2 regions of the Pseudoalteromonas sp. Ps84H-4 genome follow, and region 2 is predicted to be linked to the other one. Evidence: riboswitches for the same ligand, from Rfam matches in the RefSeq annotation. Region 2 holds a riboswitch; the other holds the start of a gene.
What was found. Region 2 has a riboswitch for cobalamin ahead of NH454_RS04090 (TonB-dependent receptor). Riboswitches for the same ligand answer to the same signal wherever they lie in the genome.
Positions count from the first base shown of each region.

Region 1: it holds a riboswitch for cobalamin, as region 2 does, so the genes downstream of both, NH454_RS02475 (ABC transporter ATP-binding protein) here and NH454_RS04090 (TonB-dependent receptor) in region 2, are expected to answer to the same signal.

Region 1 is NZ_JAMXSK010000001.1:510,376-526,732, forward strand. Features, by position in the region: gene NH454_RS02395 (hypothetical protein) at 1-212, shown strand, start outside; gene NH454_RS02400 (5-formyltetrahydrofolate cyclo-ligase) at 226-822, shown strand; gene rpiA (ribose-5-phosphate isomerase RpiA) at 876-1,529, shown strand; gene serA (phosphoglycerate dehydrogenase) at 1,544-2,773, shown strand; gene NH454_RS02415 (mechanosensitive ion channel family protein) at 3,219-4,154, opposite strand; gene yaaA (peroxide stress protein YaaA) at 4,284-5,063, opposite strand; gene tal (transaldolase) at 5,285-6,235, shown strand; gene NH454_RS02430 (DUF3545 family protein) at 6,422-6,613, shown strand; gene ung (uracil-DNA glycosylase) at 6,650-7,324, opposite strand; gene NH454_RS02440 (cobalamin-binding protein) at 7,321-8,178, opposite strand; gene cobO (cob(I)yrinic acid a,c-diamide adenosyltransferase) at 8,180-8,779, opposite strand; gene NH454_RS02450 (cobyric acid synthase) at 8,789-10,273, opposite strand; gene cobU (bifunctional adenosylcobinamide kinase/adenosylcobinamide-phosphate guanylyltransferase) at 10,273-10,800, opposite strand; gene NH454_RS02460 (adenosylcobinamide-GDP ribazoletransferase) at 10,797-11,603, opposite strand; gene cobT (nicotinate-nucleotide--dimethylbenzimidazole phosphoribosyltransferase) at 11,605-12,666, opposite strand; gene NH454_RS02470 (iron ABC transporter permease) at 12,670-13,659, opposite strand; gene NH454_RS02475 (ABC transporter ATP-binding protein) at 13,652-14,482, opposite strand; cobalamin riboswitch at 14,563-14,701, opposite strand; gene NH454_RS02480 (histidine phosphatase family protein) at 14,714-15,331, opposite strand; gene NH454_RS02485 (FKBP-type peptidyl-prolyl cis-trans isomerase) at 15,415-15,843, opposite strand.
Region 2 is NZ_JAMXSK010000002.1:346,639-362,995, forward strand. Features, by position in the region: gene NH454_RS04060 (TetR/AcrR family transcriptional regulator) at 196-849, shown strand; gene thiI (tRNA uracil 4-sulfurtransferase ThiI) at 960-2,417, shown strand; gene NH454_RS04070 (2-dehydropantoate 2-reductase) at 2,508-3,401, opposite strand; gene NH454_RS04075 (VanZ family protein) at 3,394-3,744, opposite strand; gene NH454_RS04080 (YajQ family cyclic di-GMP-binding protein) at 3,902-4,384, shown strand; gene NH454_RS04085 (hypothetical protein) at 4,507-4,746, shown strand; cobalamin riboswitch at 4,913-5,067, shown strand; gene NH454_RS04090 (TonB-dependent receptor) at 5,101-6,954, shown strand; gene msrA (peptide-methionine (S)-S-oxide reductase MsrA) at 7,015-7,548, opposite strand; gene NH454_RS04100 (efflux RND transporter permease subunit) at 7,635-10,733, opposite strand; gene NH454_RS04105 (efflux RND transporter periplasmic adaptor subunit) at 10,737-11,789, opposite strand; gene NH454_RS04110 (DUF2982 domain-containing protein) at 12,031-12,741, shown strand; gene NH454_RS04115 (hypothetical protein) at 12,765-13,097, shown strand; gene NH454_RS04120 (DUF1566 domain-containing protein) at 13,183-14,859, shown strand; gene NH454_RS04125 (DUF1566 domain-containing protein) at 14,864-15,379, shown strand; gene NH454_RS04130 (tRNA nucleotidyltransferase) at 15,367-16,357, opposite strand, start outside.

The DNA of each region.
Region 1 (16,357 bases), on a different contig from region 2:
AACGTTTACCTGATGTTGAAAAGAGCAGTAATAGCGATCAAGATGAAAGCTGGCAAGATGATGAGCTTCTACTTGATGAAGAACTCGCTGAACCTGTAAAAAAACGCTCAAATACCCTACTCTACTCTTTGATTGCGATGGTGATTGTTTTATTGATCATTCTTGGTATTGTGGAGTTATTCCCAGAGCTTTTCTCTTTCTTAGAAAGTTGATGTATATATTGACATGAGCAACACACGAACAGAAATTAGACAATCCATCCGAAAAAAGCGTAATTCACTGACCGAAGAGCAGCAAAAAAATGCAGCAATTACGCTTAAAATGAAATTTACTCAACACATAAAATCATTAGAAACTCCTCAAAAAGCGCGTATAGGCATCTATTTCAGCAATGATGGAGAGCTTGACACATCATTGTTAATTAAAGATTTATGGCAAAAAAAACACTCTTTATACCTACCTATTATTCATCCCTTCAACGGTACAACTTTATACTTTCAGAGGTATGAAGAAAATTCACCCATGACTGTTAATCGCTATGGTATCTTGGAGCCCAAGTTGAATTGCAGTCAAATATGTCCTTTAGACAAGCTTGATATTTTACTTATGCCATTAGTGGCATTTGACGATCAAGGTAACCGTTTAGGAATGGGCGGTGGGTTTTATGACAAAACGTTGGCTCGGTATTACCAAGAAAATTGGCAAAAACCGATATTAATCGGTCTTGCGCATCAATGTCAGCATGTAGCTGCATTACCTATTGAATCGTGGGATGTACCGTTAAAACACATTATAACCCCAGAGAAAATCTACCAATGGTAAGCAAACTCTTTGTATACTATAGACCTCTCTGATAGCTAACTGAGCACATAATTATGACGCAAGATGAATTAAAAAAAGCCGCTGCCTGGGCAGCACTCGAGTTTGTAAATGAAAACACCATTGTTGGTGTAGGTACAGGCTCTACAGTGAATCATTTTATTGATGCACTTGGTACAGTAAAAGACACCATTGTTGGTGCAGTTTCAAGCTCTGAAGCTTCTACTGAAAAGTTAAAAGCACTCGGTATTGAAGTGTTTGAGTTAAACGACGTATCAAGCCTTGATGTGTATGTTGATGGCGCAGACGAAATCAACCCACATAACGAAATGATCAAAGGCGGTGGTGCTGCGCTAACACGCGAGAAAATCGTTTCAGCGGTAGCAAAACAATTTGTTTGTATTGTTGATGAATCAAAAGAAGTTGCAACATTAGGCGCATTTCCACTTCCGGTTGAAGTGATCCCAATGGCACGCAGTTATGTAGCCCGCGAGCTTGTAAAACTAGGTGGAGATCCAGTTTACCGTGAAGGTGTTGTAACTGATAACGGCAACGTCATTTTAGATGTGCACAATTTAGACATCAGCAATGCCAAAGAATTAGAGCTAACAATCAACCAGATTGTTGGTGTAGTAACAAACGGCTTATTTGCCCATCGCGGTGCAGATAAAGTCATTATCGGCACCAAAAATGGGCCGCAAATAAAGTAAATAGGAATGAGGATATGAGTAAGGTATCGTTAGCAAAAGACAAAATTAAAATTCTCTTGCTGGAAGGCGTGCACCAAAGTGCTGTAGAAACGCTTAAACGTAATGGCTACAGTAATATTGATTACGTAAAAACTTCCTTACCTGAAGACGAGCTCATCGAGCGCATTAAAGATGTGCACTTTGTAGGCCTTCGTTCTCGCACTCATATTAGTGAAGCGGTATTAGAAGCAGCTGAAAAGCTAGTCGCTATCGGCTGCTTCTGTATCGGTACTAACCAAGTCGACCTGCAAGGTGCCCGTGAGCGTGGTATTGCGGTATTTAACGCACCATTCTCAAACACTCGTTCTGTTGCAGAATTAGTACTTGGTGAAATCTTATTATTACTTCGTGGTATTCCACAGCGTAATGCCCTTGCACACCGTGGCGGTTGGTTAAAATCAGCCAACGGTTCATTTGAAGCGCGTGGTAAAACCTTAGGTATTATTGGTTACGGCCACATTGGTACACAGCTAGGTATCATGGCAGAAAATATCGGTATGAACGTTGAGTTTTATGATATTGAAGACAAACTAACACTCGGTAACGCAACGCAAGTTCATAACCTAACTCAGTTATTACAGCGTGCTGATGTTATTAGCTTACACGTACCAGAAACACCGCAAACGAAGAACCTAATTGGTATGGCAGAGCTTGAAGTAATGAAGCAAGGCGCAATTCTAATTAACGCTTCTCGCGGAACAGTTGTTGATATTGATGCACTGGCTGAATCACTTCGTGAAAACAAGCTAAGCGGTGCTGCAATCGATGTATTCCCTGTAGAGCCAAAATCAAATGATGAAGAGTTTGTATCACCGTTACGCGAGTTCGATAACGTGATTTTGACACCACACATTGGTGGTTCAACACAAGAAGCACAAGAAAATATCGGTATTGAAGTAGCGGGCAAACTTGCTAAATACTCAGATAATGGTTCAACCATTACTGCAGTTAACTTCCCTGAAGTATCACTGCCTGAACTTGCAAACCGCAGCCGTTTGTTACACGTACACCACAACCGCCCAGGTGTTCTAACGCAAATTAACCAAGCGTTCGCACAGCACGGTATCAACATCGCAGCCCAGTACTTACAAACTGACGAAGCGATTGGTTACGTAGTAATTGATGTCGATACAGACCAATCAGAAGTCGCTCTTAAAGAGCTAAGTGCTGTTGAAGGTACAATCAGAGCACGTATCCTTCACTAATCGTTGGCATATCGAATAAATAAAAAAGCGCAACCAGTTAAACTGCTTGCGCTTTTTTTGTAGGACAAAACTTTAAGGTAGGTTGGTTTGAGCGCTGCGAAACCCAACACGGGAACCCAGCTTTAAACCGTAAATTTCAAGCTCTAAGCCATAAATAGCTTACCGTAGGCGTAAAATTTATTTCGCGCGAATTTACACTCCCAACCTCCTTTAAATTATTTAACAGGTTCAGGTTATTTATGTTAATTCTCAGATATCGACATAATGCATCACTATGCTCAAATCAGCCTCGGCTTGAATATTAAGTTTATAATTTCCCATCCTTACTCGCTTCTTCCTTTAAACTAGCTAACATTTGACTTGGTGATTGATCTGAGAGTCCTCTTTTCTCTCCTTCTCACAACCACACTTCCCTGTGTAAATCACGCCGATGAGTCAGTAAATTTTACTCATCGGTTTGCGGTTTTTCAGTGTCTTTATTCTGCTGTTTTTCGCTTATCATGGCGTTTAATTTCTCACCGCCTTTGATGCCAAAATCTAATGTGCGGATTGGGAATGGGATGGTCATGTCAGCTTCGCTTAGGGCGTTTCTAACTGCCACAACAGCCTTGTGACGAACGGTCATGAAATCCGCTTCGCCGGGGTATTTAATCCAAAACCAAACCAGTAAGTTGACGCTGCTATCACCAAAGCTTTCGGCGTAAACGGCGGTTTCTTCTTGCTTAATAACAAAATCAAACTCATTGATTTTTTTAACAATCGCCTCAGCGGCTTGCTCGGGATCGTCGGCATATGAAATACCCACAGGCACCTCGATACGACGCACACCTAAGGTGCTGTAGTTACTGAGTATGTTCCTAAATAAAATCTTGTTAGGGACTAAGATAAGTTGCCCATAAAAGTTCTCAATGAGGGTGTTTCTAAGGTTAATCGCCCGTACAGTACCAAACACGCTTTCGGTGCGAATAACATCGCCAGTTTTAAATGGTTTGCGAATACCCATAGCAATACCCGCTATAAGGTTCTCTGTCATGTCCTGAAAGGCAAAACCAATCGCAAGACCAACAATACCAGCACCAGCAAGTAAAGAGGTGACTGTGCCTCTGAGACCCAAGAAATCAAGGGCTACAAATAAGCCTACACATAGCACAATAACCTTTGCTATTGATGACATTAAGTCTGCTATTTGCGAAGACTCTAATGAGCGACGTAATAGCTTTCTGAGCATTGAACCAACAAGACGCGCCAGCAATGAAAATACAATGGTGATAACTACTGCGACAATAAAGTTTGGAATATGGCTTATGATGATATCAATCCAGCCACCGAGTTTTTCTTCTATTAGCTTTTCAGCTTCACTTACTGTCGGAATTTTTAACATTTTTATACCTTGATGAATTAATTACACAACAGGGTATTTTGCAAGATAAGCGCCATTTCTAATTGGGTGTATTAAAACCATAAAAAAAGCCGTGCTAAGCACGGCTTCTCTAATTCATTTTGCTAAAAATTAGTTCTGCTCTTCGCGTAAGAAAACAGGCTCTAATTCTTTTGCTGTTGCATCGCTACTAAAGTAATAACCTGCAACGGTGAAATCTTTTAAATCACTCAATTGGGTAATTTTATTTTCAATGATGTAACGCGCCATCATGCCGCGGGCTTTTTTCGCATAAAAGCTGATCACTTTATATTGGCCGTTTTTACAGTCTTTAAAATGCGGCGTAATGATTTGCACATTTAACGCTTTTTTATCAACTGCTTTAAAATACTCGTTCGAAGCAAGGTTTACTAAATACTTACTATCTTGCTCAGCAAGTACCGTATTAAGCTTTTCGGCGATGACACTGCCCCAAAACTGATACAAGTTTTTACCACGTGGGTTTTCAAGTTTAGTACCCATCTCAAGACGGTAAGGCTGCATTAAATCTAACGGCTTCAGCACACCGTAAAGGCCAGACAAGATACGTAAGTGTGACTGCGCGTAATCGAGGTCTGAACTGGTTAATGATTGTGCATCTAAACCACCGTACACATCGCCATTAAAAGCCAACACGGCTTGTTTTGCGTTATCTTGCGTGAATGGCTGCGACCACTCAGAGAATCGTGCTGCGTTTAAACCAGCTAATTTATCGCTGATTTTCATTAGGCTACCAATTTGCGCTGGTGTTAAATCACGGCAAACTGACATTAACTCTTCGCTATGCTCGAGTAATTCAGGTTGAGTGAATTTATCGGTCGTGGCTGGGGTTTCGTAATCTAAATTCTTTGCAGGTGAAATAACAGTGATCATACTTAGCTATTGACTTGTAATTTATTTGATGTCAATTTCAACATTAATTGAATCAAAATGCACGTTTTGTTTCGTCCTGCCTTTATCCGCTGCTCTTTCATACATAATGTTCTAGTTTTCTATATTAAGGACATTTGACCTATTAAACACTGTCATAGTGTTGCAGCATAAAGGTGGCTATAATGGATATTCTTTTAACTTGCTTGGAATGAGGAAAGCAAATGACTTCAGCACTACAAAGGCTTAAACAGCATTCATCTATTGTTGCAGATACAGGTGATATCGAAGCTATCAAAAAGCACCAACCAGAAGATGCGACAACTAATCCGTCTTTACTTTTAAAAGCCAGTGAAATTGAAGCGTACAAGCCTTATTTAGATAAAGCGTGGCAATATGCCAAAGAAACCGAGCAAGATGCAGCTAAACAACTTGAGCTAGCTTGTGATTACTTTGCTGTTTTAATTGGTAAAGAAATCAGTGAAATTGTTCCAGGTTATATCTCAACAGAAGTAGATGCGCGTTTATCATTTGATACGCAAGCGACAATCGATAAAGCCCACACTTTATTGAGCCTGTACGAAAAAGAAGGTGTGAGCAAAGATAAAATCCTGATCAAAGTTGCATCAACGTGGGAAGGCATCAAAGCCGCTGAGCAATTAGAGAAAGAAGGCACTAAGTGTAACTTAACGCTGTTATTCTCTGAAGCACAAGCTCGCGCATGTGCCGATGCGAACGTATTTTTAATTTCACCATTCGTTGGCCGTATCCTAGACTGGCATGTTGCTAACGGTATGGAAAAGCCAACTGATCCACTGAACGATCCTGGTGTGCAATCGGTTCGTAGTATCTACGAATTCTACAAACGTCACGATTACAAAACAGTGGTAATGGGCGCAAGCTTCCGTAATACAGGCGAAATCATCGCGCTTACAGGTTGTGATAAGTTAACCATTAGCCCTGCACTTTTAGAAGAGCTAGGTCAACTAACTGATGCACAAGAATACCTGCTAGATAACGACTTTACTGTTGAAGAAAAACCAGCACCACTGACTGAAAGCCAGTTCCGTTGGTTACATAACCAAGATGCAATGGCAACAGAAAAGCTCGCTGAAGGTATTCGCTCGTTCGCAGAAGCACAAATTGAATTAGAAGCTCGTTTTAAAGCAATGTAATTCAAATTACAGCATTTTTTAAAACGCCACCTCCCGGTGGCGTTTTTGTTTCTGAAATAACTAATTCCTTGATCGATTCATCTATCAATCACAGTTCTGTAACATTATCGTCACTTTTTTGTTCTATTTTTACCTTGCCTATGGTATACGTATTTCCGAGGTTCAAAAAATAAATGGGAGAAGTTCATGGATAGCCTAGACGATATTTTAGAAATATTAGAAGGTCCTGGTAAAACAAAAAAGACCTCCACAAAAAATAAAAAAAGAAAATGGCGCGAAATCGAAGCGTTAAAAGATAAACACAGATTACGTAAAGAACTAAAGGAGCTTGATTACTTTACTGATAGTATTGACATAGACGAATTAGATTTTTTGTAAAATAAAGGCCCTTATTATGGGCCTTTTACGTTTTTGTTATAAAATTTGTGGTAATGACCAATTGATCGGTTTTTTGTTTTGATCAATAAGCATTTGGTTTGTCTTAGAAAAGTGCTGACAACCAAAAAAACCTCGATGAGCAGAAAGCGGTGACGGATGCGGACCTTGGATCACATGATGACGCGAGGTATCAATGTGTTTACCTTTTTTCTGTGCATGTGCGCCCCATAAAATAAACACCACACCTTCACAGTGTTGATTAATAAGCGCAATCACTGCATCGGTAAATTGCTCCCAGCCAAGCTGCTTATGAGAATGAGCCTGCCCTTGTTCAACAGTAAGTACGGTATTAAGTAAAAACACCCCTTGCTCTGCCCAACTTTGCAAGTAACCGTGGTGGGGTATCTCAAACCCATCAATATCTGTGGCTAGTTCCTTGTATATATTCTTTAATGATGGCGGTAGTTTTTTAACCTGCGGCAATACCGAAAAACACAAACCATGGGCTTGGCCTTCTCCGTGATAAGGGTCTTGCCCTAAAATAACCACTTTGACTTCGCTCAGTGGTGTGGCATCAAAAGCTGAGAATACCTGCTCATCTTTTGGATAAACGGTCACACCTGCTGCGCGTCTATCAGCTACATATTGCAAGGTTTCTTGCATGTAGGGTTTAGCAAGCTCGGTATCTAGAAATGTTTGCCAATCGATCATTTTGAAGCCTGTATTTGCTGACGAGAAATGTCTATTTTACCACACATATCGCTTAAACCATCTAGCATACGGGTTGTAAAACGATGCAATAGATCTGCGTTCACACTAATAAACTGGTTATGCTGCACTGCCGGCAGTTCAGGCCATTGACGCCAGTCTATCTTCGGTTGCGGCTTTTTAGTTTTTTCGTCTGGAATAATAATCGCCTCAGGTTTAGCAACCAATACATTTTCAATACTAATGCGCGGGTAATCAGTATCGCTATTAGCAAACACATTCTCAGCATGGCAAATAGTTAAAAGCTGATTGATCCAGGTATTTCCGCCAATTGTCATCATCGGCTCTGGCCATAATTGATAAAAAACAGGCACGGCTTTTTTACCTTGCTGAGAGGCACGAATTGCATTGAGTTTAGCTGCAAACTCATTGGCCACCTTATCTGCCTTAGTTTGTAAATGCGTAAGCGTGCCGAGCTTACGTAATTCATCAGCAACATTATCAACTTGATCCGGATTACTATAAACAACAGGAATGCCTAGCTTTTCGATATAAGCGAGGTCATCAGCTTTATTTCCTGTCTTCCACGCTAAAACAAGATCTGGCTTAAGTGACAGTAACTTTTCCATATTGACGCCGTAATACCCTCCAACACGTTCAATATCATTCGCTTGTGCTGGGTAATCAGCAAAATCAACCGTACCAACGATACGATCGCCAGCACCTATCGCAAACAGGTTTTCAACAATGTGCGGTGCTAAAGCAACAATACGCTGTGGCTCTTTAATTTCATGAGCGTGTGCAAGTGCGGGTAAATTTAATAAAAAACCTAAGAGTGCAAACTTGATGGTTTTCATGTTAATAATCGAACCCTTTTTGCGCTTTAATGCCAGCATCAAAAGCATGTTTTACATTTCTAACTTCACTGACTGTGTCAGCCAAGTCGGTCAATTTTCGGTGTGCACCACGTCCTGTAATAATGACCGATTGCATGGCTGGTCGAGAGCTTACTGCCTCTAGTACTTCGTCTAAGTCAATATAGCCGTAGGTGATCATATAGGTTATTTCGTCTAGCATAACGAGGTTAATCGACTCATCCTTGAGCATTCTTTTCGCTTCTTGCCATGTCACTTGTGCAGCTGCGGTGTCTGACTCTTTGTTTTGTGTCTCCCAGGTAAAACCGGTGTTCATAATAACAAATTCAACCCCTGCTTTTTCGAGTAGGTTACGCTCACCGCACTCCCAAGTCCCTTTAATAAACTGACACACAGCTGCTTTCATTCCGTGACCAACAGCGCGTGCGACAGTACCAAATCCAGAGGTAGATTTGCCCTTACCATTACCAGTTATGACCTGAAAAATACCTTGCTCTTTTTGCGCAGCAGCAATACGTTCATCGACTTTTTCTTTTACTTTTTGCTGGCGCTGTTGGTGCTTATCTTGATTCTGTTCGCTCATTGTTGTTCCTTATGACTCTAAGTTGAAGTTCTCATAAATATTGATGATTTGCTCAATATCGAGATTCTCTGCTACCACATTGGCTAAACGGCTTAACTGCTGTTCACGGTTTAAGTTAATATCAATCGGCTGTATTTGGCTATTTGCTGCAAGCCAAGTAGTTAACTCAGCTACTCCCTCTGGCGTATCGAACAAGCCATGTAAGTAAGTACCTGCTACTTGGTTATCATCACTAATAAAGCCATCCACTTTAAATCCACTTGGGTGATTATTAAAACTCAAGAATGGCTTTTCAAGTGCGGGCCCTTGGCTTATACCAGCGTGAATTTCATAGCCTGAAATTGTTTTACCACTACGATTTAAATGAAGCATGCCAGTGACTTGGCTTAATACTTTTTGCTGCCCTAACTGCGTTTCAAAGTCAGCCAACCCTAGCCCTTCTGCGCTGCCTAAATTGGATTCAACAGCATGTGGATCAGCAAGATAGTTGCCTAACATTTGCAGCCCACCACATACTCCGAGCACTTTACCGCCATAGCGTAAATGACGTTTTATTTGTGTGTGCCAACCTTCATTTTTTAAAAACGCTAAGTCGCTAAGGACATTTTTACTGCCCGGAATAATAATCAGATCAACACTTGGAATAGTCTGGGTATGACGTACATACTGTAAATCGATTTCTGGTTGTAATCGTAGTGCATCAAAGTCAGTGTGATTACTAATATGAGGTAGCAATAGCACTGCTATGCGCAATTGTGGTTTATCTACCTGATTGCTTATAGCAACGGCATCTTCAGCATCTAGTGCTAAGTCATGTAAATAAGGTAACACCCCAAGCACTGGCTTATTGGTGTATTGCTCTAACCAATCAAGACCGCCTTGCAATAACGCAATATCACCCCGAAAACGGTTAATCACAAAGCCTTTAACGCGCGCTTGCTCTGAGTCAGACAACAAGGCTAATGTCCCAACTAAATGGGCAAACACCCCGCCTTTGTCGATATCGGCGATAATGATCACCGGGCAATCTACCGCCTCAGCATAGCCCATATTGGCAATGTCGTTTTCGCGCAGGTTTATTTCTGCAGGGCTCCCTGCACCTTCAACAACCAGTAATTCAAAACGTTCACTTAAACGCTGCTGCGAAGTAAGAACCGCATCCATCGCCACTTTTTTGTAGTCGTGATAACTGTCCGCTTCCATATTCGAAAGCGCTTTACCATGAACGATTACCTGCGCCCCAGTATCACTGTTAGGTTTTAATAAGATAGGGTTAAAATCGACTTCTGCGGGCACTTTTGCCGCTACAGCTTGCAAAGCTTGTGCTCGGCCTATCTCGCCACCATCTGCTGTTACGGCGCTATTTAACGCCATATTTTGTGGCTTAAAAGGTGCAACCTTAATGCCTCGCTCTGCAAAGATCCGACAAAGTGCTGCAACAAGGGTACTTTTGCCTGCATCTGAAGTTGTGCCTTGCACCATTATTGTTTTCATCATTGTTCTCTTTTTAAGGTTTGTGCAAGACCTGCAATCACAAACTCAACACGCGCAACTTGCTGTGCTAAGGCTTGATGCAACCAACCTGAATGATCAACAAACTGACGGCTTAATTCACCGAGCGGAACAATGCCATGACCCACTTCATTGCTGACAAAAATCACCTCACCCGGCAATTGCGATAGCACATCGAGTAAGGCCGCTTTTTGCTCAAGCCAAAATGCTTCACCCTGCTGGCATAAGCAATTACTCAACCACAAGGTTAAACAGTCCACTAAAATACAGTTTTCAGTTTGGCTATACTGTCGTAATGTTTTAGCCAAATGCAAAGGCTCTTCAACAAGTTGCCAATGCTTAGCGCGCCCTGCTTGATGCCTATTAATTCGGGCTGTCATTTCTTCATCACCCGCATTTGCTGTGGCAATGTAGATAAGCGGCTTGTCTGAATTTATTGCCAGCTGCTCAGCAAAACGGCTTTTACCGCTGCGAGCACCGCCTAAAATTAAGGTGTGTGATTGGCTCATAACATACTCACTAGACATAAGTAGGTAACAAGCTCAGATACTTGTTGGGCAGCACCTAAGCAATCACCGGTGTAGCCAGATAACTGCTTTTCAAACCAGCGCTTCAATAGTAAACGAGTAACAAAAAGCACACTGACGAGTATTAATAATTGCCCTAGAGTGAAGCCAAAAAACAACCATGCTATTGCTAGCACAGCAAAGCCAGTTGCTAGCAGTATTTGATAACTTTGCGTGCTTAAATACATCGCAATTGGTTTTACTTTAGATGTGGCGTCCTGACTTACATAGTCCATATCTGCAATTAAACTTGTTGCTACAACCCGGCTTAAGCTTTGTCCTAAAACAAGAGCAATAATCAGAGTACTGGTTGCCTCGCTAAGTGCGACAAGTGTTTGGTACTTAACTAATAAAGCCATCACAAGCGCCGCAGCACCATAGGTGCCTAAGCGACTATCTTTCATAATGTTAAGCTTATCTGCAACTTGCCAACCGCCACCAAAGCCATCCCAGACATCAGCAAGCCCATCTTCATGAAATGCCCCTGTGATTACCAAGCTAAACGCCATAACTAACGCAACTGCAATGGCTGGGGGGAATAACCAACTTAGCAGCAAAAAGCTTAACGCTAAAAGTGCGCCTAATAATACTCCGACCAATGCAAAATAGCGGCTGGCCTGATTGAGCGCCTTATTCGATACTGCAAAGTTTAATTTAACGGGTATACGCGTTAAAAAGCTGAGCGCCAGTAAAAATAACTGAAGCTGACTTGGAGTCGTGTTTGAAGTGTGTTGTTCCATGCTCATATCAAACTACTTGCTCGACATTAGCATCGGCAAAACTTGCCATGTCATTGTAAAACGCCAAAGATGCTTGCAGTAAAGGTAAGGCAAGTGCAGCACCTGTGCCCTCTCCTAAACGTAAATCTAGCTGTAATACAGGTGATGCGTGCAAGGCATTAAGCATTACTTTGTGCCCTTGCTCATCAGAGGCATGGGCAAATAACATGTAATCGCGAGCGTTTGCATTAATGCGAGTTGCAACAAGCGCCGCTGCAGTACAAATAAAGCCATCAACAACCACTGCCATGCCGAGCTCCGCAGCAGCTAAAATGGCGCCGGTGATCTGTACAATTTCAAAACCACCTAATGCCGCAAGCGTCATTAATGGGTCGCTAAAATGAGCTTGATGCAACTGGAGGGCTTGCTCTACAACCTTAATTTTTTTAGTAACAACCTCGTCACTCACACCTGTGCCTTTACCAACACATTGGTTGGCAGGTAAGGACAACAAAGCTGCCATTAATGCCGCAGCACTTGTAGTATTACCAATACCCATCTCTCCAAACGCAATAGTATTGCAGCCTTGCTCATAGAGTGAATGCACTCGCTGCTTTGCTAATTCAAACCCTTTTTCAACGTGGCTACGAGACATGGCCATTTCAGTATTCAGTGGAGCAGTGATTTCACCTAAACGCTGGTTATGCACACTTTTATCATGTGCTGTAGTGAGCGTTCCGGCATCGACAACTTCGAGCTGCCAACCAAGCTGGCGACAAAATACATTGATTGCAGCGCCTCCAGCTGCAAAGTTTGCCACCATTTGTGATGTAACAGTGCTAGGAGCAATTGACACACCTTGACTTGCCACACCATGATCGCCTGCAAATACAACCAGAGAAGGCTTTGAAATAACTGGTTTAAAGGCAAGTAGCGCCTGCTCACTATCAAGCTGCTTTGAAAAAATAAGCGTTAATTGTTTAGCACAACTCTCAAGTTGACCTAAGGCACCAAGCGGCTTCGTTTTAAGGTCTATCTTTTGTTGAATTACAGCTGAAAACTGCTGGTTAATTGGCATGATATTAAACATTAGCTACCTGCTCTGTTTACGAAAATAAAGTAAGAATAAAAAGAACATGCTGCCGATAGCTGCAGTTATCACACCAACGGGTAATTCTTGGTTATTCAATAAGGTTCGGCATAACACATCTACCCACACCATAAAAATGCCACCGACCAAGGATGTCATGACTAAGTTATGACTGCTGCCTTGGGGCGAAAAGTAGCGCACAATATGCGGGATCATCAGACCTACAAAACCAACGCCTCCACACAGAGCAACAAGCACCGCTGTAATTAATGAACTTAGCAGCAGCATCATGATCCGAAAGCGTTGGACATGAATCCCCAAAGTCGCAGCACTTTCATCGCCAAGTAGCATTGCATTAAGCTGACGACGAAATGCAATCATCAAAGTCATACAGGCAATAATAACGGTAAACGGCAGCCAAAGAGTGCCCCACTGCGCCCGAGAAAAACTGCCCATTGTCCAAAATAAAATAGCTGTAATTGCTTGAGGATCACTAAAATAAAGCAGCAAGCTAGTCAGAGCGCTAAATAAGAAGGATAAAGCAACGCCGGCAAGTAACATGGCTTCAACTTGACCAACATGTCGACGCCCTGCAATAGCAATGAGCAACAGCATTGAGAGTAAGCTCCCTACAAACGCCGCTACTGACATGCTTAAGCCAAAGCCCGCACCAGTAAGGGCTATAAAGCACACCACACCAAATGAAGCCCCTGAAGAGATACCAAACAAGTAAGGATCAGCAAGCGGGTTTCGGGTTACGGTTTGCAAAATTAATCCAGCAAGAGCCAGTCCAGATCCTGCTAAAAATGCCAGCACCGTTCTTGGCATGCGCAACTGCCAAATAATCCGCTGCACGAATTCATCACTGCCTGGGCTAAATAGGCCATTAAATACCTCACTCAATGGCGTATTTGCAGCACCAAAGCTCAATGCTAAAAAACAACTAATAAGCCCTACGACAACACAGATACTTAAACGCATTGCATCAGTCATTTTGATGCTCCTGTGTCTGATAGCCATAAAAATAAGTGATGTGCGGAATAAACTTATCAGTGCTTGATTGCGGGTGAGCAGATACCGCTGCGCAGACACCAAATACATCACTCAACAGCTGCTCAGTTAGCACCGCTTTTGGTTGCCCCTGACAAACCAATTGCCCTTCGTCAATTACCAGTAATTCATCACACAAACTCGCTGCAAGATTTAAGTCATGAAAAGAGGCAAGCACAGTCACATCGAGGGACTTTGCTAATTCCATTATTTGAATTTGGTATTTAACATCAAGATGACTGGTAGGCTCATCCATGATCAAAAGCTTAGGTTGCTGTACGATAGAACGTGCAATGAGTGCTCTTTGCTTTTCACCACCAGAGAGCGAATCGAATGCTTGCTCAATATGATGAGACAAACCAACCTGCTCAATCGCTTGATATATTCGCTGCTTATCATTGATAGACGTGCCGCTGAAAAGTCGCTTATGAGGTGTTAACCCTAAACTCACCACGTCGAACAGAGACAAATTAAACTGCGATGGAGACTCTTGTAAAACTACAGCAACCTGCTTTGCAAACTCATCAGCATTGATTTGCCAGATATCTTCACCGTTTAGCAACACAGCCCCTTGTTCAGGTTTCAAGTAACGATAAAGACAACGCAGTAAGCTTGATTTACCTGCACCATTAGGGCCAAGTAAACCTATAAACAGCCCAGCTTTTAACTCAAGGCTAATTGATTTAAGTATTGTTTTATTCGCAATACCCCAACTTAAATCAGAGACTGATATTAATGGCGCAGAGCCGTGGCTAGTTTGTTGCAAGCTTGTTCTCTCTTGGCGAGCAACCACAACGCACAAGAAAGCACTGATTAGTACCAGAAAATGACGTGAGTTTACCCGCTCGATGATTAATTGTTAGTGCTAAGTATCTGGCTGACCATACTTATGATGGATTACAGTTGCGGGAACAGCTGGAGAATTTCACTCCATTCCATAGCATATGTGTATTATGGCGGGCTAAGTAAATAATTCAATGAATATCACTCTAGATGGCTAAAAAACAATTTTTGGCCAAGTTTTTCCTTGTTCATCTATATATACATCGAGTGTAATAAGCCCCGCATAAGGGAGGTGGAAAACATTTAAATGCGTGGCTGACTGTTTTGGCATCTGGCAAATAATAGCAAGAATTTGTTTAATCACACCAGCGTGGCTGATTACCAATGACTGAGTATGTTTAGTTTCACTCAATGAGTTTAAAAACGTTTGCCACCAAGCTTCTACCCTTGCGTAAAAGTCAGCCATTGATTCACCATTGGGTACTTTTACCTGCCAAGGATGCTGCCAAAAATCACCGATATGAGGTTTACTGGTTTGCTGCCAAAGCTGCTGATAGTCTTGGCCATCCCAATCACCAAAATTAAACTCTTTCAGCGCATTGAAATACTGAACATTCAATGTGTGTTGATTTGCTAAAAAATCAGCATAGACTGAGCAACGCTTTAGCGGTGAGCTATATATAGCATTTAAATTCAACAGTTCAGCAGAGGCTTGGCGCATTTGTTCAAGACCATGCTTTGATAAGTCAACATCGATTTGCCCAGAAAGAATACCCGGTGTGGCAATTTCGCCATGGCGAAGAAAATAAACTCGTGAAGTAAATGCGTCCATAATGTTCCTCAGTAACCAGTAGTGAACGTTAACGCGTTTCAAATACTCTGTCGAGTTATGCTAAAGGACTTATGCTAAAAGAATTAAGCTAAACGCATCAACCGAACGTCAAAATGCAGCACTGCGTTCGCACCAATTTTTCCGCCGTTACCTTTTTTACCCCAAGCAAGCTCTGGGGGGATCACAAATTCATAGCGAGAGCCGATATTCATTAATAACAAACCTTCTCGTAACCCTTCTATTGCTTCGGATAAAGCAAATACCTCTGGCATACCCGCTTTATAACTGTCGGCAATGACACTGCCATCAGCAAGCATAATACGTTGATTAATGACCACTGTATCGAACTCTGTCACGCGATCCCCTTCAACATCATCAATCACTTTATACATCAAACCCGATGGGCATAGATGCGTATCAGGATGAGATGAGAACTTAGCGATGAATGTTTCACTATTTTTACGATTTAACCCTGAAGAACCTTTTGACTTGGTTGTTTTCTTACGAGACACAGCAAACCCTAATTGTATTACAAATATAGAACGCTTTATCGCATAACAACGTAAGGGAAGCAAGGAGCAATGTGGTTTGTAGTGAGTTAGCGAGAGTAAAGTTAGAAAGAGGAAAGTTTTAAAGCTCTGCCGTAGGTTGGGTAGAGCGCAGCGAAACCCAACACAGAGAGCTATCAGCTTTCAGCCGTCAGCGATCAGTCGCGCGGTGGGGTTGTTTGGTGCTGCGTCTCCCTCTGGCGGAGGCTCTAGGCTCTAGGTAAAGTGTACTTGTAGGAATCGCTTTAGCCATGAATGTGTTTGTTATGGTCTGTTTCGGCACTGAAGTGCCTCCTACGGGGTTTTGTTGCTGTTGGTGACTCAGTTACATAACAACCCGGTAGATCAACTAACATCTATTATCTGACGTCTGATGTCTCTTGTCTATTCGGCACTGAAGTGCCTCCTACGGGGATGTTGCTGAGGGAGTCTCTGTACTAAACAACCACACAGTTCAACTTTGCCCTTGCTAACTAGC
Region 2 (16,357 bases):
TATTAACAGTGTTTTAGCCTGTCTGCAGCTTAGAAAATACGCGTATCTTATTAGATTGTAAAACCCATCTAAGGTACTGCACCGATTGAGGTTATTATTTTTCAAGGTAGTATTTAATTGTCACGCATTTGTTTATACTGCTTGGCTTAGCAGGGCAATAGAATGCAATAACCACAACAACAGAGTAAACAGCATATGAGTACAAAGGATAAAATCATACACACCAGCATCGAGTTATTTAATCGCCACGGTGAGCGTGCTATTACAACCAACCATATTGCTGCACATATGGGCATTAGCCCTGGTAACTTGTATTACCATTTTAAAAATAAAGAAGACATTATCCGTCATATCTTTGCTTTGTATAGTGAACATTTACATACGCATTTTAAACCCTTGTCTCCTGATGATGATGCACTTGAAAACCTAGCAGGTTACCTTGATTCGCTGTTTGAACTGATGTGGCGTTATCAATTTTTTTATGACAACTTGGGCGATATTTTATCTCGCGATGAAGTATTAAAAAAAGATTACATTGATTTTCAAGCGGCGTTGCTAGAGCAAGTGAAAGAAGTTTTATTAGCACTTCGTGCTGGCGGTATCATCTGTATTGAAGATGATGATGTTACAGAGCTTGCACACATGTTAAAAATGACGGTTAGCTTTTGGACCCCGTATATAAAGGCGCGTCGCTTAAGTGGTGAGTTAGCAAGGGAAGATATCTACAATGGTATTTTAAAAGTGCTATTGCTGTTAAAAGCGCATTGCACAGAGCAGCATTTACCACAGGTAAATCAGCTAAGGGCAAAATATTTAGCGCTCAGCGAAGCCTCAGATCCTGAACAATAACCCCAGCCAAGCAGTTTATTTCCTAGACGCTATAATTTTTGTTATAATCGCGCGCCCTTGAGGTTGGTATTGCCTTGGGGCGTGTGAATCCCACAGTCTAAGAGTGAACTATGCTTAAATTTATCGTCAAATTACACCCTGAAATCGCTATCAAGAGTAAATCTGTTCGTAAGCGTTTTACCAAGTTATTAGAAAATAACATTAAGATCGTCTTACGTCGTGTTGACGAAAAAGTACAAGTTAGAAACAACTGGGATAATATTTCGGTTGTGAGCCTTTTAGATTCTGAGCAAGTTCGCCTAGATATCATCGATGGCTTAAAACGCATTCCGGGTATTGTGCAATTTATCGAAGTTACAGAAACAGACTTTGATTCGTTAGACGATATTTATCAAGAAGCCCTTGAGCTAATTGGCCACACTATCGAAGGTAAAACATTCTGTGTGCGTTGTAAGCGTTCGGGTAAACACGATTTCACTTCTAGCGATGTAGAGCGTTATGTTGGTGGCGGCTTAAACCAGCATGTTGCAGGTGCAAGCGTAAAACTATCCCATCCTGAAGTAACCATTCGTTTAGAAGTGCGAGATGATAAAGCGTATATCGTTACTGAAACTCACTTAGGTATGGCAGGCTTCCCGTTACCAACACAAGAAGATGTACTGTCGCTTATGTCGGGTGGCTTTGACTCAGGTGTAGCAAGCTACCAGATGATCCGCAAAGGCGCACGAACTCACTTCTTATTCTTTAACCTAGGTGGGGCAGCTCACGAAATCGGTGTTAAACAAGCCAGCTATTATATCTGGAAACAGTTTAGTTCTACCCATAAAGTAAAGTTTGTCACTGTAGATTTTGAACCTGTTGTAGCTGAAATCTTAGAAAATGTAGAAAACAGTCAAATGGGTGTGGTGCTTAAGCGTATGATGATGCGTGCAGGTAGCCAAGTTGCAGAAAAGTTAGGTGTGCAAGCATTAGTAACAGGTGAAAGTATTGGCCAAGTATCAAGCCAAACACTGGCTAATCTAAGTGTGATTGACCGTGTAACTGAAACTTTAATCATTCGCCCGTTAATCCAACACGACAAGCAAGATATTATTAATATTGCTCGTAAAATTGGGACCGCAGAAATGGCAGAAAGCATGCCTGAATACTGTGGTGTGATTTCTAAAAAGCCAACGGTTAAAGCCAAAATTAAAACGATTCTTGCCGAAGAAGCTAAATTTGATTTTGACGTGTTAAATATGGTTGTTGAAAATGCCCGTGTGATGGATATCCGCGATATCGACACCGAAGCTAAGCAAGAAGTAAAAGAAGCCGAGTCTGTATCTGATTTACCAAAGGGAGCGGTTGTTGTTGATATTCGCTCACCTGAAGAAGAAGACGCAAATCCACTTGAGCTTGAAGGTATTGAAGTTGTGCATTTACCTTTCTTCCGCTTAGCGACTAAATTTGGTGACTTACCAAAAGATAAAGAATATTACTTATACTGTGCTAAAGGTGTGATGAGTCAGCTTCAAGCGCTGATCTTACACGAAGAAGGCTTCAGCAACGTTAAAGTGTATCGTCCGTAAGGGATGGTGATAAAAGCGCGACAGGTTCGCGCTTTTTTAATGCCTGAAATAATTGTCAGAAGCTAGTAACTTTACTCTTTCCTCTAGTAGCTAGCTTTTTATTTTTATCATACTCAGCATGGCTTGGTTATACGGTGTTTTTACACCTAGCTTAGCGCCTTGTTCACACACATAACCACAAATTGCATCTATTTCTGATTGTCGGTTATGGCTGATATCTTGCTGCATAGAAGAAAAGTTTTCTGCAGTTGCAGTCATCACCGAGTAGGCTTGATCCAGTGCTTCGCAAAGCTTTACATCAACACCTTGTTTATTGGCTACCAGACATGCTTCACTCAGTAAATTAATGATGCGAGTGCTAAATTGCGGTGCACGGAGTTGGCCATTTTTAACGTTATGGATTGCTGTTAATGGGTTAATGGCAATATTGACTAACAGTTTTTGCCAGCGCAATGAGTGAATATCATCACTCACTGAAAAGTGTGGCAGGCTGCTAAATAGATGGTCAAGTTCATTGAGTTTTTCAGTTGCTGCTGCATTACATGCGCCAAGCACACTTTCGCCATTTCCTGTGTGGTTTACACTATAGGGCGTTGCTTTAAAGCCAGCTAAACGAGTTGTTAGAAACGATAACCCTTGAGTGTCTAACAGTTGGGCATTAAGTTCATCGACATTACCCATACCATTGTGAGAAATAACAAGTTGGCAGTTTTTAGTAAGGTAAGGTTTTATTTGCTTAAAAGCTGCTTGCACCTGAAATGCTTTAACAGTAATTAATACCAAGTCAAAGGGCGGCGATTGATTTAATTCTGCATAATTAATAAGGCGCGCTTTAATAGGGTGTGATTTGCCATTACTTGCTTGATAAAAACGCGTGGTCAGGGTTGGCTTACGAGTCAGTAATGTGATGTCATGTTGTGCAGATAAAAAATGGCTAAATAGCAGGCCTATTGCGCCATCACCCACTACTAATAAATTAGCCATTACGTTGCTTACTACCTAAATGAAAGCCAAGCTTTATAGCAAAATAGCTTACAGCACCAATAAAGTCAGCGATAAAGTCACCAACTGAGGCTTGGCGATAAGGCAGCATATCTTGCATAAATTCAATGGCGGCTCCGTAGCCTGCTAACAGTAAAATTTGTACCATTAGAGGTAACTTAAATGCCTTGTCCATCACCAAAGCGAGTGTGAAGAAGATACCAAAGTGCGCTACTTTATCGACGTGAGGAAACAGGTTGCCAACCCCTTTAATTTCTTTGGCAAATAAAATCGTAAAGCCAATAATGCTGGCTAAAAAGATAACTTGGTAAACACGCCTTGTCACAATAACCCCTAAAAATGCCGAAATTGAATGGCCAGTATATCAAACAATTTTTGCATCGCACCTGAACAAATCGGATAAAAATAGAAAGAATCGACAAATAAGCGTTATAATTGCCAACCATAAACGAATTTAAAAAAGACTATGTTAGGAGAACCCCATGCCTTCATTTGATATTGTTTCTGAAGTAGAAATGAACGAAGCGCAGAATGCAGTAGATAATGCAAAGCGTGAACTAGAGACGCGTTTTGATTTTCGTGGTGTTGATGCATCAATCGAACTAAGTGACAAAGTAATTAAGTTAAAAGCTGAAGCACCACAGCAAGTGATGCAACTTTTTGACATTCTTGCAGCAAAAATTTCAAAGCGTGGTTTGGATGTATCTAGCCTTGAATTAAGAGACGAGTCGCGTAGCGGCAAATACGTAATGCGTGACGTTGCACTTAAGCAAGGTATCGAAAAAGACGTAGCGAAGAAAATCGTTAAGTTAATTAAAGACTCAAAAATCAAAGTACAAGCCGCGATTCAAGGTGAAGAATTACGTGTAACTGGTAAAAAACGTGATGATTTACAAGAAGCAATGCAAGTTGTTCGTGCTGCTGATTTAGGTCAACCATTCCAGTTCAAAAACTTCCGCGATTAAAACTTATAGCTTTAAGCTGTAAGCCAGTAAGTTTCTGAGCTTTACAAGGAGCGTATCATGAGACGAATATTAGGTTACAGAGAAAAAGATATCTTCTAGCTATTTTCAGCTAGAGGATATTTATGTCAGTAAAAAACAAAACAATTGACCGTAATAAATACGGTAAAATAAACAGAAAATACACAGGTCCACACAGTACTTATTTTTATCAACAAACACCAAGTTGGTGGGTAAAAATGACGATGACTAAGCCAAGAAGACGCTTAAATAAAGCACTTTGCAAGCGTGTGATGAATGGTGCTGACCCAGAAGGAATTGTTTTTCCGTTAGGAAACTCAAAACCTCATGAGTATTTCTGGTAATTATTTGTTTGATAAAAGCCAATCACCATGTGATTGGCTTTTTTACTTTCGGCTTACGGCTTACAGCTTAAAATTTGTCTTTAGCGGTATAGCCGTCCATTGACATTCTTCCCTAAAATCATCACAATAGCAGCCTATTTTCAAGGTGCTTGCTGTATCTACAAAGATACGTGTTATTTCAAAGGGTGAAATAGTCGCAAGATAATCGGGAAGTCGGTGCGTTTTCAGGGAGAAAACAATGCCAACACTGCCCCCGCAACGGTAATGTGTATGCCATACATACGCAGAGTCCGGAGACCGGCCTTGAAGTAACTTACTATTTGCGTGTGCGGTGGGCACAGGCTAGGGGATATCATGCTAAATAAATCTGCGTTAGGCGTAGCGATTGCTGCTGCGTTGTCTTTTTCTGTATCTGCTGACGAGCAATCAATCGAGCACATCACAGTTACTGCCAATAAATTCGAACAATCAATTAATGATGTATTAGCTAGTGTTACAGTTATTGACCGTGCTGATATTGAGGCAAGCTATGTTCGTGACTTACCAAGCTTACTGGCAACTCAAGCTGGCTTTCAAATTAATGCCAATGGTGGTTTTGGGCAAAGCTCAGGTGTTTCATTACGTGGTGCAAGCTCTCGCCATACGCTAATTTTAATTGATGGTGTACGCACCGGCTCTGCAACACTTGGCTATAAAAGTATTAGCAATATTCCTTTAAACAGTATTGAGCGTGTTGAAGTAATTAAAGGCTCACGTGCTGCTGTATATGGTTCTGATGCGCTAGCTGGTGTGATCAATATCATTACGCGTAAAGCACAAAATACGACTTTAGATGTTACTTTTGGCTCAGACTCTTACCAAGAGTACCAAGTAGCGACAGGTGGTCAGTTTGCGGGTGTTGATGTGGCCGTTAATGCCGGTTATGAAAAAACAGATGGCTTTGATGTCCTTCAAGGCTTAGCGCCAGATGAAGACGGCTACGAGAACAAAAACCTTGGCTTTAACCTAGGTTATCAAAATGAGCAGTTAGGTGAGTTTTTAGCGCAAGCACAATACTCAGAAGGCGAAGCACAATACGATAGCGCTTATAGCCCTGCAGACAGCACTGTAGAAAAAGGCGAGTTCGAAAATTACCAAGCTTCACTAGGTTGGAAAAAAGCTTTCGAAAAACACAGCCATGCCATTGATATTGCAATATCAAGTGATAGTTCAGATGACTCACGTATTGATTACACTGGCGCGACAGTAGTCGATAAGTTTGAAACTGAGCGTGAGCAAATTGATTACAATGGCCAATACTTTTTCAATCAAGCGCTGACTCTTAGTGGCGGTTTGAATTGGTATAAAGATGAAGTGAACACTAACTCAGGTACTTACTTAAAAGACAACCGTGAAGTATTCGCTGCGTTCATTGGCGCTTATTATGATGATGAACAAGTACTTGCAAACCTAACTGTCCGCCAAGATGATGACCAGCAGTTTGGTGATGAAACCACTTACACAGCCGCTGTTGGCTATCACTTAAATGACATCGCCACATTCCGTGTAAGTCAAAGTACTGGTTTTAAATCTCCAACTTTTAATGACCTATATTATCCAGGCTCGGGTAATCCAGAGTTAAACCCTGAAACATCAGATAACCAAGAGCTAGGCCTATCACTCAATGTGAATGATATTAGCCTTGATATTGCGATTTTCCGCAGCGAAATCGACAACAAAATCGCCTGGGCGCCAAATGCAGCAGGGCAGTGGATCCCAACTAATATAAACGAAGCTCGCCATGAAGGTGTTGAGTTTAGCTTTAAAAACCAAGTGTTTGGCTTTGATCACAGCTTTAACTTCACTTACCTCTCTGCTGAAGATACCGAAACCGGTCAGTCACTAACCTATGTGTCAAACCACAGTGTGAATTGGTCATTACATAAAGCATGGGGTGATTTTGATGCCGGTATTGATATGCAATACCGTGGTGACCGTGATGGCAAGCTAACTCACTTACCTTCGTATACGTTATGGAATTTAGTCGGTCACTACCAAGCGACTGACAACTTAACTGTGTCTTTACGAGTAGAAAACCTATTCGATAAAGAGTATAACGCCGTTGATGCCTATGGCACTGACTTAGATGGTGACTTTATCAACGACGAGTTTTATTACTACAACACGGCCGAGCGCCGCTTGTTTGTAGGTGCCCGTTATCAGTTCTAATAATAAGGAAAATTATTAGTTCTGCGTCTAAAAGCTCGCTACCTACTTAGCGAGCTTTTTTCATTTTAGTTTATCAGCGAAGTATTGACCGAATTTCTCAAGTTTAGGCGCGATAAGGATACTGCAATAACCTTGATTCGGGTTTTCATTGTAATAGTCTTGGTGATATTGCTCTGCTGGGTAAAAGTTCGATATTGGGCTAAGTTCAGTGACAATTGGCTCACGAATTTGCTTCTGTAAAGCTGCTATCATCGTTTGCGCTTCAGCTTTTTGTTGCTCAGTATGATAATAAATAACACTACGATACTGTGTGCCTACATCGTTGCCTTGTCGATTTAATTGTGTGGCATCGTGTAAAGTAAAGAACATTTCAAGAAGGGTATTATAGCTCACAATACTGCTGTCAAAATCGAGCTGAACAACCTCAGCATGACCCGTTAAGCCAGTACATATTTGCTGATAACTAGGGTTTTCAATTTCACCGCCTGCATAGCCAGAACTGACATTAAGCACGCCTTTCACTCGTCTAAATGCAGCATCAATACACCAAAAGCAGCCACCGCCAAAAGTAGCTATTTGTATGTTGTTATCCATCGTTTATTCCCTCACTGTTTTGCTGACTATAGCTGAAAAAACAAAACGCCGTAAAGACGGCGTTTTATTGTTGCTTAAAGACAGTTCTAAATTTCTTCCAACGGTTTGTCTTTAGCTTGTTGTTCTAACTTGCTTTGTAAATACTCAGGCGACTGAGTATTACGGGCTAGGGCAGTATATGCTGCTGGCACAACAAATAGAGTTAGTAAGGTTGCCACTATTACACCTGTAAATACCACCACACCAATTACCATACGGCTCTCTGCACCCGGGCCACTTGCAAGTACCAGTGGTACCGAGCTCATAACTGTGGTCAGTGAGGTCATAATAATCGGGCGTAAACGCTGCGTTGCCGCTTGGGTAATCGCTTCGTTAAATTCAACGCCTTTATCACGCAGTTGGTTGGCAAACTCAACGATTAAGATACCGTTTTTCGCGCTTAAACCAATCAGCATTACGATACCAATTTGGCTGTAAATGTTTAGAGTGAGATCTGTGTACCAAAGGCCAAATAATGCGCCAACTAAGCCAAGCGGAACAGTCAACATAATCACAAATGGGTGAATAAAGCTTTCAAACTGTGCAGCAAGAACTAAGAAAGTTACTGTGAGCGCAAGAATAAACACATAGGTCATTGCTGATGCGCCTTCATAGAACAGTTGCGACTCACCTTTATAGTCAATTGCACCATCGATGTCGTTTTCTTCAGCGGCAACTTGATTTAAGAAATTAAGCGCTTCTTCTAGGGTATAACCATCGGCTAAGTTTGCACTTAACGTAATTGCGCGCATACGGTTATAACGATTTAAACGTGAAGCGGTGGCTTCTTCTTTTAAGGTAATTAAGCTATCTAGCGGCACTAATTCGCCACTGCGTGATTTTAAGTAGATATTTGAGATATCGGTCGGGTTCGCAAAGTCTTCTTTAGTACCTTTAAGTATCACATCGTATTCTTCACCACGGTCAATAAAGGTTGTTACGCGGCGCTGCCCCAACATGGTCTCGAGAGTGCGGCCTACATCAGACACCGAAACCCCTAAATCCGCTGCTTTGTTTTTATCAATGTTGATTAAAAACTGCGGGAATGTTTCTTTATAATCATGGTCGATTCTTACCAAGCCTGGGTTTTTCTCTGCACGCTTAATAATGCGGTCTCGCCAATCGGCTAGTTGGTCGTAATCATTACCTTGCAGTACAAACTCAATAGGACGTGATGAGCCACCGCCGCCAATACCACGGCGCATAATTGCAAACGCACGCACATCAGTTACTTCGGTCATTTTACTGCTTATCTCGTCCATTACTTCCCAGGTTGAGCGCTTACGCTTATCCCAGTCAGCCATGCCAATGATAGCAACACCACCTTGACCACCCCAGCCAGGCACACGAACAAGCACTCGGCTTAATTCGCCAGACTCAGAGTAAGGCATTAAACGTTCTTCAATTTTCGCCATGTTGGCTGCGTTATTTTCATAACTTGCACCCTCAGGGCCACTCATCATGATAAAGAAAGTACCACGGTCTTCTTTTGGCGTAAGCTCTGATGGCACTTTTTGGAATAGCATAAAGCTGGCAACACCGGCCAAAATCATGGTTAGTAGTAAGCTCCACTTACGGCCCATATTAGAAGTAAGTGAGTTACGATAAGCATTTTCGATTTTGGCGAAGGTTTTATCCATCCACTGGCTAAATTTACTCTCTTTTTCAGAAGCCTTGAGTACTTTTGAACACAGTGCCGGAGAAAGTGTTAATGCCGTAATACTAGAAAAGAATACAGCAGCACTAACAGCCATCGCAAACTCGGTAAATAAAGCACCAATACGGCCATCCATAAACACCAGCGGTACGAACACAGAGATGAGGACGAGGGTAGTGGCAATAATCGCAAAACCAACTTCACGAGCACCACGGAACGCAGCCAATAAAGGTGGCTCGCCTAACTCAATGCGGCGGTGAATATTTTCTAGCATAACAATCGCGTCATCTACCACTAAACCGATAGCCAATACCAGTGCTAGCAGAGTTAATAAGTTGATTGAGTAGCCCATAGCAAGCAAGAACATAAAGCTACCCACTAACGCAACAGGTACTGTCACAGCAGGGATAAGCGTTGCGCGAATATTACCTAAAAATAAGTAGATAACTAACACAACCAGCGCCATTGAAATCGCAAGCGTTCTATATACTTCGTCAATCGATTCTTTGATGAAAATTGATGAGTCGTAGCTGTCTTGAATAGTGGTGCCTTCTGGCAAGTTACGCTTAATTTTTTCGAGCTCAGCACGGGCGTTATCAACTACGGTAAGCGTGTTCGCTTTGGCTTGTTTTACAATACCCAAACCAATCATGTTACGGCCATTACCACGGAACAGGCTTTCGTCGTCAGCAGCTTCTAAATGAACATCAGCTACTTCACCTAAACGCACTAAATAGCCATCTTCACCACGTTTAATTACTAAATTTCTAAAATCTCGCTGATCTTTATAACTACGCGCAGTACGTACTGTAAAATCACGGTCGATAGATTCAATTTCACCGGCGGGTAATTCAACGTTTTCTGTACGTAATGTATTTTCAATATCGCTACTGGTAATGCCGCGTGCAGCCATCGCTTTACGGTTTAACCAGATTTTCATAGCGTATTTACGCTCACCACCAACGCGCACGTTAGAGACACCATCAACAACGGCTAATCGATCAACAATAAAGCGTTGTGCGTAATCAGATAACTGCAATGAATCCATGGTGGTACTGTTTAGTACGAACCATGCGATTGGGCTTTCATCACTGTTTGATTTAGAGACCTCAGGCGGGCGAACCTGCTCTGGTAAGCTATCAAGAGCACGGGCTACACGTTCGCGTACATCGTTAGATGCGGCATCAATGTCGCGGCTGATATTAAACTCAATGGTGATGTTAGAGCGACCATTACGGCTTGATGAGTTAATGCTTTTGATGCCCTCAATACCCGAAATGCGATTTTCGAGTACTTGGGTGATTTTAGTTTCGATAATTTCTGCACTGGCACCGGTATAGTCAGTGCTTACACTAACTATTGGCGTTTCAATATCAGGGTATTCACGCAGTGGTAGCATTGAAAATGCCACCAAACCAAAGGTGAGTAATAACAGGTTTATTACGATCGCAAAAACCGGGCGTTTAACGCTAGTATCTGTAATTTTCATGGTTTATCCCTTGATACTAACTTTACTGCCGGTACGAATTTTAATAATGCCCTCGGTTACAACTTGTTGACCATTTTCAAGACCTTTATCAATAGCAACCCAACCGTCATGACGACCAGCAACATGTACTTCTACTTTGTTTGCTACACCGTCTTCAATTTGGAATACGTAGTGTTTGTCTTGTTGAGGGATTACGGCTTTTTCTGGCACCATTAATGCCTGACTTGAGCTTAGCTCCAATGCGGTGTTTAACAGCATACCAGGTCGTAATAAACCGCTTTCGTTAATAAAGCTTGCGGTGACTTCAACGCTGCGAGTAACAGAATCTATGCGCGAGCTGATGTGGGTCACTTTACCTGTGAAGGTTTTATCAGGATAAGCATCATTTTGCGTCATCACTTTCATACCCAGTTGTAATTGCGCTAAGTACTTTTCAGGTACTTTAAAATCAACTTTAATGATGCTGATATCATCAAGGGTGGTGATGTTGGTAGTGTTGTTAACGTAAGTACCGATAGAAATTTCGCGCTTGCCAAGTAATCCTGTGAAGGGCGCTTTGATGGTCATTTCAGCAAGCTTTGTTTTTGCACTTTCAAGTTGTGCTTCGGTTGCGTCTACGCGTGAAAGTTGCTCTTCTAATAACGATTTAGCGGTTGCTTGCGAGCGTGAAAGCTCGGTTAGACGGTCTAATTGGCGTTTTTCTTCGCGTAGGTTGATACTTAACTCTTTAACGGCGAGTTCTTCTTCTTGTGCTTGTAATTGTACGAGTTTTTGACCTTTACTTACTAAGTCGCCATCATTGAAAAAGATGTCAGTAACATAATCGTTTTGAGCGCTTCGTATGTAAATAGCCTGATTGGCACGTGCGCTGCCTATTGCTTCAATAAGCACTGCGTTTTCTTCAGCGGTGACTGTGTGTGCTTTTACTTGCGTTGTGCGATCGCCAAAATTTGATTGCTCGCCTTGACTTGAAGGTAAGTACAAATAAATACATAACCCTAGCAATAGTGTGATAATAAAAGGAAAAAGAGCTTTACCGGATTGTGTAGAATACATCATCGTGTTACCAGAAAATTAGTTGAGAGTAGTGTACAAAATTAGTACGTGCCACGTATGTCAGATATCTCGTTTATTTGTGAATTTGGCGTAAAAGTTAAAAGTTCGGCAAATTTGTTCCTTTTATGAGATGAAAAGAGAGGTTTTGGTGTGAGTAAAGAACCAAAGTGTAACTATTGTTTAACGATCCGAAAGATAGTTTTGGTCACTATTATTATGTTTATTTTTTATTTTTCGTTTTATGGATAAGCAAGCCCCTATTTTGCGAGTGCGAGCCCAAGCATCTCGACATGGTATTGAATGTTTACTTGTTGGGGGCATTGGGTTGGTGTTTATTATGTTGATTAACCTGCTTAGGCCAGGTGAGATCAGCATTATCGAAATATTTTTAGCAACAAGTTGTATTGCCGCTATTTTCATTGGCTTTTTAAAGACTCAAGAGCCATATTATAGTTTTACTTTTTCTGGGAAATTACTTATTTTTCATCATAAAGCTGGCAATTGGCAGCTGAATCGCGATAATTTTTACCAAAGTGGTATACCAAAAGTGCATCTAGACCTCGAATACCTTGAGTTAAACGCAGTTGGTATTAAACTCAATAATATAGATGAATTTTTAACGCAGCTCCCTCCCAGAATTGCCGGGCGATTATTGATAGAGCAACGTCATTTATTTATGCAAGTTATTAAAAATCATTGCAAAAATGGCGATTGCCCATCAGAATGGCTTATAGAAGACACGGAATACACTGCCCCAAGTGGTCAGCTTTACAAAGGATTGATTGCTATGTTTGCTAATCGCACGCAGCATTTAAGGCAATTGACTGGATATGATTTATTATTGCCTGCCAATGTTCTTGATACTGACATTTGGCAATTTAGTGCAGATTTAAATCGTTGGAAGTTAAACCCAAACAAGTTTATTAATACTCGCTTAAATAATGAGCAGTAGGTGGTAGTAAGTAGGAACAGGCTATGAGTCAAGAACGTGCTTTTATTAAAAGCGGTCGCAACACGATTATTCATAAAGATAAGAAGCTCGACTTGGTGATCGTCAATGGCGAAACTCACCCACGAATTAAAGTGACCCAAAATGGCCTAGAGCCGTTCAAAGATGAACTGCCAAAAAACCGCCGTGAAGCCAAAGAACGTTATTTAGAAATGGTTTATATTTCAAGCACTGATGTGTTTGCAGAAGAAAAGCGATTACTGTTTATTCAAGCCCTTGATGGCAGAGAGTACAAAGTAGACTACAGTAAAGTCGGTACTAAATTGTTTGTCCGTATCCACCAAGAAAGTTACCTATAACCCTTAGCTTGGCACTTAATTTGCTTATTACTTCCTTATTTGTCAGTTCCTAATAAATTGGCGTGGTTAATTTAAGGTGGTAAATATGAGATTAGTGCTTCTTACCTTTGTTGCATTAACGGCACTATCGGCCTGTGGCGGAGGAGGTGGTTCAAGTGAAACCCCACTTGCAGCGACTGTTAATGCTGGTCTTGATCAGCAAATTATCGAAAAAAGTGAGTTTACCGTTTCTGCGAAGGGCTCTCCCGCTGATGGTACGTTTACATGGCAACGCGTCAGTGGTCCTGTTATTGAAGGCTTTCCAGCACAAGGAGCTGAGCAAACACTGACTGCTCCCGATATTAAATTAGATTCAGAGCTTATTCTGAGAGTTAATTATCAAACGACGGATGGGCAACTGGTTTCTGACGAGGTGAGTATTTTTATTACCTCTAATAATCAATTACCTGTCGCTGTAATCACTCAAATTGCCCCTGAAGAGCTGCCATCACAGTATAACGACACAATCGTACTCAGTGGTGCAGAGTCAATCGATATTGACGAAAATGGCTCCGTTGACAGCTATCTTTGGAATAAACTCGATGGCCCAGAGCTCATCGTTGATAGCTTTGAAAATCAAACAATCAGTTTTACCCACCCATTACTTGAATCAAATACGCCAATTACTTGGCGACTCACGGTGACTGATGACGAAGGCGGTTCAGCCAGTACCGAGCAAACATTTACCTTAAACAAAACTCTTGAAGTGATTATTGCCAATGCCGGTGAAGATCAACAAGTAATTGAGTTTGATACGGTCACTCTTGATGCCAGTGGTAGCGAAATTGTTACCGCAACAAAAGAGTGTTTTTGGCAGCAAATGAGTGGCGAAACAGTCACTCTTGCTAATCAAAATCAGTGTATTACCACTTTTGTTGCCCCTGATGTTGATACCGATACCGAGCTTAGCTTTGAAGTAACAGTAACAGACAGTAAATCGCGTAGTGACACCGACACGGTGACTATCGATATTAGCCCAAAACCGCTTGGTTTAATTAACGATACTGGCATGAGTGATTGCTATAACAATTCACAAAAAATAAACTGTAAGAGCGCTGATTTTCCAGATCAAGATGCGGATCTTGGTCGCGATAGCGTTGCAAACCAACTGGATAAAATTGGTCAGGGCGATTTAGCATTCGATTTCACAAAAATGAATGAATTTGCTGATGAACTACCTGATGATGCGACCACATTTAGTTGTGTTCGAGATAACGTTACAGGATTAATTTGGGAAGTAAAATCCCCAAGCACAGCACTGCCTCCAGCCACAACAACTCGCGCTGCGACTAACCACTATACTTGGTATTTAACGACTTCAAACGGCATTCAAGCAGGCAGCGTTCAAGGCGCTGCAAATTCAACTTGCCCAAGTGCAACATCGTGTGGTTTACAAACTTATGTAAATGAAGTGAATGCCACTGACTTCTGCGGCGGAACGAATTGGCGTGTTCCTACTTATACTGAGTTACTCGGGTTACTCGATTATGCTAAACAAGGTGGTACAAGTTTACTATCAACTGAGTTTTTCCCCAATCAGCCAAATGCAATGCAATTAAGTACTGATGGCAGTGCATTCATGCCGTACTGGACTTCACAAACTGCAGCGGATGGTACCAGTTTGTCGCAAGCTTATATCATAAATATGAGTAACGCGAATGACTTAGCTTATCCAAAAGGCAACACGGCTTTTGTGCGTTTAGTAAGAACTCCGGGAGAGTAAAATGATGAAATATCTATCTGCAGCCGTTACTTTACTGGTTAGTGTACCGAGCATTGTCAGTGCTCAGGTCTGTTATGATGCAGCAACCGAAACAACCCCAACAAGCCGCTTTGTCACGCATATCGATGGTACTGTTAGCGATATTAAAACGGGTTTGATGTGGCAGCGTTGTACTTTTGGGCAAAGCTATAATAGCGATATTGATGCATGTGAAGGCACCAGCCAGCAATTAACATGGGGTGAAGCGCTACGTGGTGCTAAAAATGCTACATTCGCTGGTTATTCTGATTGGCATGTTCCTAATATTAAAGAACTTGCAAGCATCTTAGAGCATAGTTGTGTGCAGCCTAGCATTAACGAAACAGTATTTTTATCAACTAAGCTGCAAAACTACTGGAGTAGCACATCCGGTATAACTCGCAGTGATTTAGCGTGGGTGTATCAGTTTGATAAAGGTATCAACAGTTTACATGCTAAAACATCGGATATTTATTTACGCCTTGTACGTTACGAGAAGTAACGACTAATGGCGCTGAGCCGCGCTTGTTCGAGCGCGGTTTTTATATCGGCCCCTTTAATACCTTGTGCGATAAATTGCTGAGGGTTAACAGCCTTTGCTTGATTTGCTGCAAGTGTTAACGACTCATGGCATGGTACGGGGTGCTGTAAACTGATTTCTAACACTTTAAGTACCTGTTGAAAACGCTCTGGGCGTCGCCATAAATCAAGCTGGTTAAAGCAGTTAAAAACCTCGTCGCAACTAGGCTGTTCGCTAGCTAAAACCGCTTGATGGGTTTGCGCGTTAATAGCCAGATCGCGTACTTCATTCGGTAAGCGAATTGTATTTGCGATACTGTTAATTTCCTGACTAGATAAACTTAGCGTTACTTGGCTGAATAAGAGTGCAGTATCATGCAACTGATGGTTATTAGCATAATCGAACCGAGCTTTGAGTGTTTTATAAGTATCCTCATTCCACTGTTTTTCAAGCTCTGCACTGATCACACTCAGGCCACCAATACTTGCAAGAACATTTAAAAAATCGCTAAATGCACCATCGCTTAATGACTTTTCACACTCTAACCACACTCGCTCTGCAGTGAGGGTTGTAAGCTCACCCGCTTTAACCATAGCAATGAGCAACTGTTTAGTTTCGGGGGCAATGGTAAAGCCCAAGTAATGATACCGAGCAGCAAAACGCGCTACACGCAATATCCGTAATGGGTCTTCGCTAAATGCATCGGATACATGACGTAATACACGCTTTTTGATGTCATCTTGGCCACCGAATGGGTCAACTAAGCTGCCATCTTCGGCTTGAGCAATGGCATTGACGGTTAAATCACGGCGAATTAAATCTTGCTCTAGAGTTACCTCTGGAGTGAAATCACAGATGAACCCTGTATAGCCTTGCCCTTGTTTGCGCTCGGTGCGAGCAAGTGCATATTCTTCTTTGGTTTTTGGGTGCAAAAACACCGGAAAATCTTTGCCAACTTGT